4 regions of the Priestia sp. FSL W8-0001 genome follow, and region 2 is predicted to be linked to each of the others. Evidence: riboswitches for the same ligand, from Rfam matches in the RefSeq annotation. Region 2 holds a riboswitch; each other region holds the start of a gene.
The links. A riboswitch is a leader RNA that binds a small molecule or an ion and turns the genes downstream of it on or off. The one in region 2 is predicted to bind thiamine pyrophosphate.

Region 1: linked by a shared signal. The riboswitch ahead of MKZ18_RS04860 (acetylornithine deacetylase) and the one ahead of thiC (phosphomethylpyrimidine synthase ThiC) in region 2 are both predicted to bind thiamine pyrophosphate.
Region 3: linked by a shared signal. The riboswitch ahead of thiT (energy-coupled thiamine transporter ThiT) and the one ahead of thiC (phosphomethylpyrimidine synthase ThiC) in region 2 are both predicted to bind thiamine pyrophosphate.
Region 4: linked by a shared signal. The riboswitch ahead of tenA (thiaminase II) and the one ahead of thiC (phosphomethylpyrimidine synthase ThiC) in region 2 are both predicted to bind thiamine pyrophosphate.

The regions. Positions count from the first base shown of each region.
Region 1 covers NZ_JBBPAL010000001.1:924,480-927,643, forward strand. The annotation lists gene MKZ18_RS04855 (HAD family hydrolase) at 183-836, shown strand; TPP riboswitch at 1,143-1,245, shown strand; gene MKZ18_RS04860 (acetylornithine deacetylase) at 1,354-2,631, shown strand; gene tenA (thiaminase II) at 2,631-3,164, shown strand, end outside.
Region 2 covers NZ_JBBPAL010000001.1:541,097-544,260, forward strand. The annotation lists gene thiC (phosphomethylpyrimidine synthase ThiC) at 1-1,389, opposite strand, end outside; TPP riboswitch at 1,507-1,619, opposite strand; gene MKZ18_RS02940 (hypothetical protein) at 1,674-1,961, opposite strand; T-box leader at 2,135-2,377, shown strand; gene brnQ (branched-chain amino acid transport system II carrier protein) at 2,483-3,164, shown strand, end outside.
Region 3 covers NZ_JBBPAL010000001.1:1,945,236-1,948,399, forward strand. The annotation lists gene MKZ18_RS10260 (cupin domain-containing protein) at 1-281, shown strand, start outside; gene MKZ18_RS10265 (cysteine hydrolase family protein) at 303-881, shown strand; gene MKZ18_RS10270 (GNAT family N-acetyltransferase) at 977-1,471, shown strand; TPP riboswitch at 1,539-1,641, shown strand; gene thiT (energy-coupled thiamine transporter ThiT) at 1,702-2,274, shown strand; gene MKZ18_RS10280 (TcaA NTF2-like domain-containing protein) at 2,460-3,164, shown strand, end outside.
Region 4 covers NZ_JBBPAL010000001.1:1,707,047-1,710,210, reverse strand. The annotation lists gene MKZ18_RS09020 (sodium/glutamate symporter) at 1-887, opposite strand, end outside; TPP riboswitch at 1,283-1,381, shown strand; gene tenA (thiaminase II) at 1,494-2,183, shown strand; partial or broken gene MKZ18_RS09010 (aldehyde dehydrogenase family protein) at 2,516-3,058, opposite strand.

The DNA of each region.
Region 1 (3,164 bases), 380 kb from region 2:
TAATTATATAGGGGGTATTGTTTGCTCATCAACTGAAATAGAAAAGTTGAGCGTAAAGAAATGAAAAAAATGCAAATGATATCCATATGTCGATGTGCTAGCTGAAATATACATTTGTAGCCCTACTCATAAGAACGTGATAGGATATTAACTAGAATTGAGATATAAAGGCGGTATGAAAGATGATTAAAGCAATTGTGTTTGACTTTGATGGATTAATTGTAGATACAGAATCAGTTTGGTATGAAGTATACTGCGATATGCTAGAACCTCGTGGCGTACATTTGAAAATTGAAGAGTTTGCGTCTTATATAGGAACGGATACCAAAGCGCTTTACGACTTTTTATATGAGCAGTTTGGTCGTGAATTAACGAAGGAAGAAATTGCAAAAGAGTCATTAAAGCGTCACCGAGAAAAAATGAAGCAGCTTGCAGCTCGTGAAGGCGTTCTTGAGTATTTAAAAGAAGCGAAAGAATTAGGACTGAAAATTGGTTTAGCTAGCAGTTCAGACCGTGCATGGGTTACGTCGTTTTTAAAGGAATTAGATCTCCTTGGTCATTTCGAAGTGATGCAAACGCGTGGCGACGTGGAAAAAGTTAAGCCAGATCCAGCTCTTTATAAGCAAACAGTTGAAAAGCTAGGCGTAAAACCTTCTGAAGCCATTGCTTTTGAAGACTCAGCCAACGGTGCAAAAGCTGCGATTGCTGCGGGTTTACAATGTGTAATTGTGCCGAATCGTCTCTCTGCACATTTGACGTTTGAAACGTATCACTTACGCATTGCCTCTATGAAAGAGAAGTCGTTGCAAGAAGTAATTGAACAGGTAAGTCATTAAAAAAGTGAAGCTAGCATTAGCTCCACTTTCTATGGTTCTAAGTGTATTTTTGGGAACGGAATACGAGGCGGTTGTATTACTGTCCAACTTGTCAAAAGAAGTAAGTATAGAAAAGGAGGGATTTTAAGCTGAATAGCTCGTCCCTAGTCTTCTATACTTGGTAGGCATCCGATAGAATTAAACATAACGCTATTGTGGCTTTGAAGGTCAAATTAGAATTCTGCAAATTGTATTGAACTATATAAGGTAGTGTGGTACAACTAATAGAGGTAATAATCAGATAGTTTTACAAAAAAATAGTCATTATCAAACCACTAGGGGTGCTTTTCAAAGCTGAGAGAGACGCTTGTCTTAACCCTTATAACCTGAACTAGGTAATACTAGCGTAGGAAAGAGGTATTGTGTGCTACATCTATGACTTTTACGTGATGTAAGAGGGATACATGTGTATATTCAAGCGCTTCTTTTCTATGAAAAGAAGCGCTTTTTTTATGTGGTTTAGAAGGAGGGAATTGGTATGAATATTACGGATGTAGTAAAGCAAGTAGATGACAAACGAGATGAGCTTATTGAACTTTTGACCAAGCTCATATCTTACAAAACACCAGCACCACCTGCACGTAATACAAAAGAAGCGCAGAGCTATATTGCGCGGCTGTTGGAAAGCTATGGTTTTGAAACAGATATGTGGGACGTGTATCCAAATGATCCTAACGTTGTTGGAACATTAAAGGGAACAAATCGAAGTGGGTACCAGAGCTTGATTATTAATGGACATATTGATGTTGCAGCTGTTAACGAAGACGAAGGATGGAATGCTGATCCGTTTCAAGCGAGGTGCGGTGAAGAATTTATTACGGGGAGAGGCGCTGCCGATATGAAAGGCGGACTCGCTGGTGCGCTGTTTGCTATTAAGCTTCTACGTGAAGCTGGAGTGGAGTTTCCTGGTGATTTAGTGTTTCAGTCAGTTATCGGTGAAGAGGTTGGAGAGGCAGGTACCCTTGAATGCTGCAAGCGAGGATATAGCGCAGACTTTGCGGTTGTGGTTGATACAAGTGATTTGCAAATCCAAGGTCAAGGTGGAGTCATTACCGGGTGGATAACTGTGAAAAGTAAGCAAACATATCATGATGCCACAAGAAGACAAATGATTCATGCCGGCGGCGGTTTGTTGGGAGCCAGTGCAATTGAAAAAATGATGAAATTAATTGGTGCACTACAAGAGTTAGAGCGCCACTGGGCTGTTGTCAAAAGCTATCCTGGCTTTCCGCCTGGAACAAATACAATAAATCCAGCGGTTATTGAAGGTGGTCGCCACGCAGCGTTTATCGCAGATGAGTGCAGGCTGTGGGTGACCGTTCATTATTATCCAAATGAATCGTATGAAGAAGTAGCGAAAGAAGTAGAAGACCATCTGTTACAGGTTGCAAAAGCAGATCGGTGGCTAAGAGAAAATCTCCCAACGTTTAAGTGGGGAGGAACATCAATGATTGAAGATAGAGGTGAAATTTTCCCTGCATTTGAAGTAGATAGAAATCACCCAGCAGTTCACTCGTTAGTCAGTGCTCATAGAGAAGTGACAATGAAAGAAGCGAAAGTCAACGTTTCTCCAACGGTTACGGACGGTGGCTGGCTAGCTGATGCACGTATAGCTACAGTTATTTATGGCCCAGGCGAATTAACGGAAGCACACGCTGTTAATGAAAAGCTGTCCGTTGATCAATTACTCGATTACACGAAAGTGATGGTTCAGTTTATTTATGAGTGGCTACATACAAAAAAGGAGAGTGCCTAATGAGATTCAGTGAACGTTTATATGAAAAAGTAAAGCCTATTTGGAAGCAAACGCATGAGCATCCCTTTGTAAAGGGGATGGGAGAAGGGACGTTAGAGCAAGAGAAGTTTCGCTTTTATATGGTACAAGATTACGTGTATTTAATTGATTATGCGAAGCTATTTGCACTTGGAGCAGTAAAAGCAACAGATGTTCAAACGATGGGGAAATTTGCAGCGTTATTACATTCAACAATCAACGAAGAGATGGAGCTACATAGACAGTATGCAAAACGTTTTTTAATTACTCCTGAAGAACTAGAAACAGCAGAGCCCGCGCCAACAACGCTTGCTTACACGCACTATATGCTTCACGTTTCTCAAAACGGAACGCTAGCTGAGCTTGTTGCCGCACTGCTCCCGTGCATGTGGAGCTATTGGGAAATTGGCAAAGAGCTTTCCACTCAGCCTGGAGCAGCTCATGAGCTTTATAGTGAGTGGATTCACATGTACAGCTCAGCTGAATTTGGTGAGCTTGCGACTTGGTGCATCGAT
Region 2 (3,164 bases):
CGGGAGGCCTAAATGTTCTTTTGGGGTTACATAACAAAGCATTGCTGTACCAAACCACCCAATCATTGCAGCTCCAATACCAGACGTAATGTGGTCATAGCCCGGTGCTATATCAGTTGTTAGTGGTCCCAGGGTATAGAATGGTGCTTCGTGGCAAACTTCCATTTGTCGGTCAACGTTCTCTTTAATCAGATGCATTGGCACATGTCCAGGACCCTCAATCATTACTTGAACATCATGCTTCCATGCAATTGTTGTTAATTCGCCAAGCGTATCAAGCTCTGCAAATTGAGCTTCGTCGTTCGCATCAGCAATTGAACCAGGGCGCAGGCCATCTCCCAGTGAGATTGAGATATCATATTGCTTACAAATTTCGCAAATCTCTTCAAAGTGTGTATACAAAAAGTTTTCTTGGTGATGTGCTAAGCACCATTGAGCCAAAATGGAACCACCCCGTGAGACAATACCGGTTGTTCGCGTAGCAGTTAGTGGAATATAGCGCAACAGTACGCCTGCATGAATTGTAAAGTAATCAACCCCTTGTTCTGCTTGTTCAATGAGTGTATCACGATAAACCTCCCAAGATAGGTCTTCTGCTATACCATTAACTTTCTCTAAAGCTTGATAGATTGGGACAGTGCCAACAGGAACGGGTGAATTTCGAATAATCCATTCGCGCGTCTTATGAATGTCTTTACCAGTTGAAAGATCCATAATTGTATCTGCTCCCCACCTTGTAGCCCACGTCATCTTTTCAACTTCATCTTCAATTGATGAATGAACAGCAGAGTTTCCGATATTTGCATTAATTTTCACGTGAAACTTTGTTCCAATAATCATTGGTTCAACTTCTGGGTGGTTAATATTGCAGGGAATGATTGCACGCCCTGCTGCAACTTCTTCACGAATCGTTTCTGCACTCATTTGCTCACGAATTGCGATAAATTCCATTTCAGGCGTGATAATTCCTTTTTTTGCATAATGCATTTGGGTGACGTTTCTGTCATCCTTTGCTTTTTGTGGTGAATAATTAATAAGGGGAAAGCTTTTCGTTTCGTTCCGTTGATCGCCTTCTTTATAGCCGTTATCTCTTGCTTGAACGGTACGGCCAGCATAGGAAAAAGTATCGTTTCGTTCTGCAATCCATGGTTTGCGTAAAGGTGGCAGTCCTTTTTCTAAATCTACACTATAGGCTGGATCGGTGTATACGCCGCTTGTATCGTAAACGCGAACGGGGGTGTTTTGCTCTTCACCGCGGTCGTTTACAGTGGGGGAAAGGTGGATTTCGCGCATCGGTACTTGAATATCACTTCGAGTCCCTTGCACGTATACTTTTTTACTGTTTGGAAACGGCTGTTGCATTGAAATGATTACTTGTTCTTTAGACATACTTATTCCTCCATTATGCTAGTAGATTTTGAGAAAATAAGCTATACCGAACAAAAAAATCGGGCTCTATGTAAGAGCCCGATGGAATAGACAAAAAAGAAAACAGCATAAAACACCGTTCTTTCAAGACTACTTCCCTACGTTGGTATAACCCAAATCAGGTTCAGAGGGTTAAAGAGCACAATAACTCTTCTCTCAGTCTGTGTAATCAGACACCCCTAGTAGAAAATCATTTAATTGACGACTTCATTCTACCATCATTAGGGAAAAATGCAAGCGGTTATTTATCTTTTTGCTGCTTCAAATGCAATAACAATAGCGGTAATAATATGCATAACCATTCCCACAACTGGGATTACGCCGACAAATGATGTCACCATCCCCAAAATATTTCCGTAAGCTGAACGACCTTCTTTATGAGATAAAAATAGAGCAATTGCATGCAGGAAAAAAGCAAATACTAAAGGTCCCCATGAAAAGCTTATGATGAATGCACCACCAATTAGAGGAATACCTAAAAATGCTTCATACCCAGCCGTTAGCCATTTCATAACACGTACATTTCCGCTCATGTATAAGAGCCTCCTATTAAGTAATATAGTAGTATATACGAACGAATTAGCTAGAAGTTTCATTTTATAGACTGACTATTAATGGGAAAAAATATAATTGATAAAATATTTTAATTTTTGTATACAAATCTTAAAAGTTTTGTTAGAATATTTTTATTCAATTAAAACACCTTATAAATTCGTTGAAGAGAACGAGTAGGTTATGAAAACTGTTCCCCAGAGAGCTAACGTTTGCTGAAAGTTAGCGTACAGTTCCTAGCTGAAAATCATCTCTGAGAAAATATGCTGAAGCCTTATAGTAAGTATATTCGGACGTCCACCGTTAGAAGGAACACGTATGAACACGTACGTTGGCGAGTGCTGCTGTTTTTAGCAGAACGAGGGTGGTAACGCGAGAATTATATCTCGTCCCTTTTTAGGGACGGTATTTTTTTGTGTATAAAAAGGAGTGATTCGAGTGGAAAGTGATATTGACATTAGACAGAAAAATCAGAAATACAAACAATCTAGGAGGAACTCACATGAATGCTTTATCAAGAAAAGATACACTGTTTATTAGTTTAATGCTATTCTCATTATTTTTTGGAGCAGGAAACTTAATTTTCCCTCCATTTTTAGGACAGTCTGCTGGAAGTGAATTGTGGCCAGCTGTTACAGGCTTCATTTTATCGGCTGTGGGGCTACCAATCCTGGGTGTCATTGCTGTAGCAAAATCAAATGGTCTTCATTCATTAGCAAACCGAGTCCACCCAGTTTTCGCCGTTGTATTTACGGTCATGATTTACTTAGCAATTGGACCTTTTTTAGGAATCCCACGAGCAGGAAGCTTAGCATTTGAAATGGGCGTACAGCCTTTTTTACCTGAAGGAGTAAATGTAAAAGCCGCGCTGTTTGGATATACGTTTTGTTATTTTGCACTTGCTTACTGGTTAGCTTTAAAGCCTTCAAAGCTTGTTGACCGCTTTGGAAAAGTATTAACGCCAGTTTTATTAGTTCTTATTTCACTTATTTTTATTCGTGCCCTTTCTTATCCTTTTGAGCCGGCTGGTCAACCTGCAGGTAATTATGTCACAAAAGCATTCGCTACTGGATTTACCGATGGTTATGCGACCATGGATACAATCGCTGCGCTAAACTTTGGAATTGTCATTGCAATGGCTTTGAAGCAAAAAGGAATGACTAGTGCGAAAAGTATTATGTCAT
Region 3 (3,164 bases), 1.4 Mb from region 2:
GAATTGGCGGTGGTCTTGAAGAAGTTATACATGAACTACTTCCAAAACATACCGGTTATGTAGAGGTTCAACATGATGTTGCAGGGCAGGAACACCCAAGTCATACTCACCCTACCGACGAGATTCTTCATATTATTAAAGGATCTATTTATTTTACAGTTGAGGGAGAAACAACTCAGTGCGAAGCGGGAGATCGTATTTATTTACCAAAACACACAAAGCATGCGTCAAAAGCTGATGTGAATGGTTGTACGTATGTAATCTCCATTTTAAAATTTTGATGAAAGAAGTTGATGACTGGAATGATTCAATCAAACCCTGTTTTAATCATAATAGATGTACAAAAAGGTTTTGAACAAGATGCTTGGGGAACTCGTAATAATATTCATGCAGAAGATAATATGCTCACTCTTTTACAAGCTTGGAGGAGACAGCAGTTTCCGGTTATTCATGTCCAGCATGCTTCAAAAAGCGAAACATCTCCTCTTTTTCCAGGGACGGAAGGATTCCGTTTCAAAGAAGGTTTCGGTCCTGTTGGTGATGAATACTTAATTCGAAAGCATAAAAATAGCTGTTTTATAGGAACAGAACTGGATAACTATCTGAAGGAAAACGGATACGATACGCTTATACTAGTAGGTTTAACAACGAACCATTGCGTCTCTACAACGGCACGCATGGCAGGAAACTTAGGTTATCGCACTTACGTCATCCACGATGCAACTGCGTGTTTCAATCTGTTATCATATGACGGTGAAACAACTTTTGCAGCAGAAGATGTTCATCGCTTAAGCTTATCATCTCTTCACAATGAATTTGCAACGGTTACTTCAACATCCGAAGCCCTACGCGTACTGCAATCCTATCAATATATAAAATGAGGCCTGATGCTTTTGCATCAGGTTTTTTGTGTAGATTATTCTGACAAAAACAAGTACAATAGAAACATCATTTTGAAAAAGGAGCACGATACATCATGACAGTAATTAGAAAAGCTTTAGCAGAAGACTTACCTACAATGGTGGCTATTTATAATCAGTCAGTACGCCAAAGCGCAGCAACATTTGACTTAACTCCTGTAACAATTGGGCAACGTAAAAGCTGGTTTGAATCTCACGACCAAAGTCAACTGTTTCCACTGCTTGTTGCTGAACGAAATGGTGAAGTAGCTGGATACGCATCTTTGTCTTCCTACCGTGATAAAGAAGCATATATTCGAACAGTTGAACTCTCCGTTTATGTAGATGAAGCTCACCAAGGATTTGGAATTGGTAAAAGGTTAATGGAAGCTATTCTAGTACAAGCAAAAGAGTTAAATCATCACGTTGTTATTTCTGGTATTACAAAAGGAAACGATAAAAGTATTAAAATGCATGAACAGTTTGGATTTAACTTTTGTGGGGAATTTAAAGAAGTAGGATGGAAGTTCAATCAATGGCAAGATGTTCTGTTTTATCAACTGATTCTTTAAGTGAAATTAAATAGTATCTTGTTTGAGAATTATGTTATAATAGAAAGCGTTCTAATAATACATATCAACGTACCACAGGGGGAGCCTGAATGGCTGAGAGTGAACCAATTGTTCTGACCCTTTGAACCTGTTAGTTAATGCTAGCGTAGGGAGTGTGGAGCGTGCAGCTTGTGCTGCCTCCTGTGTTTGTCGTTGAATACTAATGATTTTACAACAGGAGTGAAAAGACGATGAACAAAGGAATGTCTTTACAAGCGAAAATTGAAGTGGCAATCTTTGCAGCTCTAGCAATGATAATTGATATATTGCCATCAATTACAATTGCACCTGCCGTGTCCATATCATTTTCCATGGTACCAATCTTCATTATTTGCTTTCGATGGGGATTTAAATCAGGCGTGGTAGCTGGATTTTTGTGGGGATTGCTACAAGTTGTCACGGGTACTGCTTATGTATTAACACCTCTACAAGCATTTATCGAATATTTTATTGCATTTGCATTCATTGGTCTAGCAGGGCTATTGTCTGGTGCTATTAAGCAGAACTTAGCTACTAACAATCGAACAAAAGCATTTACATTTATTATTTTAGCAATTGTTATCGGCAGCGTTGCTCGCTATTTTTGGCACTTTGTTGCAGGGATTATTTTTTGGGGCTCTTATGCGCCAAAAGGAGTATCTGCATTATGGTATTCATTTACGATGAACGGACTAGCAATGGTGGGATCCATGATTGCTTGCCTAATCATTTTAGCCGTATTAATTCCGTCTGCTGCAAGAGTGGTATTAAATCGCGCATCATAAATAAAAGGAATGAAACCTATAGGAGTAACATCCTATAGGTTTTTTGCGTTTTTAAACCAATTTACATGTTTTCAGTGTTTTTGTTCTTTTTATGAAAGGGTTGAGGGTTTTTTTGTAGAATGGTATACTAGGTCTGTTTGTTGGAAGAATATACATACCATTTTTTGTAGGAAGGAATCATGTTAATGAACAAACGTAATCTCCTTTACATGACGATTGCAACATCCCTTTTACTCGCAGGATGTCAGCAAAAAGCTCAAAAAGCAACTGAAGTCGATACGGACTTGATGATTGCAGGAGAGATAGAAAGTCATGATCAAGAAGCAAAGAAAGATGTTGTTGAAAACCAGTACAGATATGATATTTCAGATACAATAGATGAAAAAATAATCTCGCAGTTTATGAATAGCTACTTCAAGGCTTTACATGATGGAATCCTTCATAAATCAGCTAAGTCAATTCAGACATATATAATAGAAGATAGTGAGTTTTATAAACAGCAAGTAATGAAAATTGATAATTTTTCGGAGCAAGGAATTCGTCAAGAACTAAAGACGTTTCAAGTTGTGAACTGGTATGAAGCTGAGAAAAATCAAATAAATTTACAAACGTTTGAAGAGGTCACCATCCATCAACCTAATAAAAAGGATTATACAAAGAGTATTAATCAATTGTATACGCTAATAAGCGATCAAGGTACATTGCGAATTAAAAGCGTAGAGCCGTATACAATGGATAAAGCAGAAGAAACGAAGTCAAATGCACCAGCTATTACAAGAGCAGCTAGCTTAAATGAATATAACGGTAAATGGTCCACTGCCAATTCTGACTTAAAAGGTGCTCCAATCGTAGAGTTTTATGCTTCTTCTAGCTCAGAGGCTACGGTGAAG
Region 4 (3,164 bases), 1.2 Mb from region 2:
CTGTTCATTACATCTGCATTAATATACTGATCGCTATTCGTTTTCTTCATAATACCTTTAATAGCTAAACCTACAAGAAAAGCTAGTGAAAAAGCCGGTATTGTTACTGAAGGCAACAACGTTTGACCTAGCTCACTTAAATAGTAGCCACCTAATGCGATAATTGTCACTAAAGCCACATGTAAGACAAGTGGATCAACAGCAATCGATGATACCGTATCCATTTTTGTAGAAGTGCGCTTTTCAGGGGGGATTAATCCTGTTCTTAATTCTCGTGGTAAGTCTTCAAATCTTGCAAGATAATTTGTTTCACCTTTTTTCGAATAATATTTAATGAACGCCAACCCTACTACGATTGAGCAAATAACACCAATTGTTGCTGATGTCATCGCTAGCGATAATCCTTCTTCCCATCCTTGCTTTGCAAACGCATCTCCGACAGCAGCCGCTGTTCCATGTCCACCGATAAATCCTGCTGCTAATAACAAGCCAAATCCTAAGTTTAAATCTCCCCAAACGTTATTTAATAGCAGCAATGAAAATAGTAAACCGACGCCCCACATTGCTAGCATAATCATTTGAGAATACGACCACATACTACCTACGCGACCCGCTATTTCTTTAAACTTTACACTTTGAGTTGCAATTGGAATTGCACCAAAAATAACCGCGATTAGAATACCTGGATAAGTTCCAATTTGATCAGTGAATGGAATGAGGCCAATACCGTTTGGCCCTAATGCTAAACCCAATATTCCGGCAATAATACTCGCAGGTAAAAATAAGTTTTGTACCCACCTGACCTTTGCTCGAATAATGGTACCAGCCACTAATAACAGTGAGATGAAACCAAGATCCACAAATAAATCCCATGCTGATAGATTCATTAAACAACCTCCTTAAAAAATATAATTCCTACTAAATCGACAGGACTAATTTATATTAAACTAGGCAAACTGAAAAGGCCATTTAGCTTCAGCTAAATACCTCTTCAATTTGTAGCTTAATTCTTTAATTGAGCTTGTTTAAACGTAACGAGCTTACAATTATTATAGCATGATAGCACAGCCTTTGCACATTCCGACAAGATTCGTGACAATTTTCTCATTTTTTCATTAACTACTTCAATCGTTTAGTTACTAGTTTCATATGTAATTTATCTCGTTTATTTTTTTAAAAAATATCACTATTCAAACTACTACTTCCGTTACTTTTGAACCATTCTTTCTAAACTTTTGTATAATTCTTTTTTTTATGTTAAATTGAATAAGAATAAAATGAAAGAATCCACTAGGGGTGCCGTTTGGCTGAGACAAGGAATCTTGATCCCTTTGAACCTGATCTGGCTTATACCAGCGTAGGAAAGTGGTACGGCGTTGTCGTGTAATACACCAACAACTGTCTTTACCACTCCATATAATGGGGTGTTTTTTTTGTTATTGCCTACATTTATAAGCGCGTTCCTTGTGGATTCAATTAGGGAGGAATATCAATTGTCATTTTCAGCTCAATTACGCAAAGAAGCAGCTTACATTTACGATGCCATCTTTCAACATCCATTTGTTGCAGGTATTAAGGAAGGAAAAGTTCCAAAAGAAGCTTTAATTCATTATGTGTCACAGGATTATGAATATTTAACTGCTTTTGTTCGCATATACGGTGCGGCGTTAACAAAATGTAGTACCCGTGATGAAATGGAAGTGTTTAATAACGGTATTTCAATTGTTTTACATAGTGAAGTCCATCCTCATAATAATTTTTGTAAAGTAGCTGGCATTCGTTATGAAGATATGAAGCATCAGCCCTTAGCACCAACAGCAAATCATTATATTAGCCATATGATGACGGTCGCACATACAGGGACACTAGGTGAAATTATTGCTGTGCTACTGCCATGTCCATGGACATACGTTGAAATTGGCAAGCGCATTGCAGGCGAAGTGAACTTAACACCGGATCACCCTTTTTACGAATGGATTTCCTTTTATACCAATGGAGAAATGAAAGAAACGACAAAATGGTTTTGTGACAAATTAGATGAGTTAGCAGAAAAAGCTTCAGCTGAGGAACGTAGACGTATGAAAGAGCATTTTATCAAAAGTTGCGAACTTGAGTATCTATTTTGGGACATGGCCTACAAACAAGAGCAATGGCCTCTATCTCAAACCATCGTGCACTCATAACAAACGAGTTTGGGACATAACAAAATGATTGCTTCTAAGAGACGAACAATAGCTGTTCCAATCTTTTTGGTTTGTCTGAACACGTTCGTTCCATTGCGCTACGGCCACTCGCTTTCCGCGGGGAGGAACCTGAGCTTCCTCGCTGCGCTGCGGGATCTCAGTCTTCCCTCTCTTTCCCGCAGGAGTCGAGTGTCCTACGCTCCATTCCACCCTGTTTCCAACATTGTTTTCACAATGAACCAAAAAACCTGAACGATTAAAAGCGAGAAACTCTCAATCGTTCAGGTTTATCATTGGCTGAATTACTTATGTCCCAGCCTCTTCGTTTGACGTTATTTCAAAAACTTTTTAATCGTTTTTAGACTTTGGTTATCAGACGGATACTTAAAGGCAAAATCAAACTTTGTTGTTTGCTTCAGCACGCTTTTAAAGTGTGAAAACGTTTTAAAGCTTGCCTCACCGTGATATTGACCGATTCCACTCTCTCCAACTCCTCCAAATGGCAGGTGCGGCGTTGCCAGGTGCATAATCGTATCGTTAATGCACCCTCCCCCAAATGAAACCGTGTTAATAATTTGCTGCTGAACCTCTTCACTTTCTGAAAACAAATATAGAGCTAGCGGCGTTGCTTTTTGATGAACTGCACTTACGACCTCATCTACACTTTCATATTCAATAAGAGGTAAAATTGGACCGAAAATTTCGTCTTGCATAACGCTTGAATCCCATTTTACTTCGTCTAAGACGGTTGGAGCAATCTGGAGCGTTTCTTCATTATAATTACCGCCAATTACAACTTTTCCATCTTGTAAAAACTCAATTAAACGATCGAAGTGTCTCTCACTGACAATTCTGCCATAACGCCCGCTTGTGAGTACATCTTCGCCATAAAACTGCGTTACCGCTTTTGCTTTTCGACAATATTGCTGATAATGTTCTCATCTGTAACGTAATACTCACTATGCTTCATTTCTTCACCTC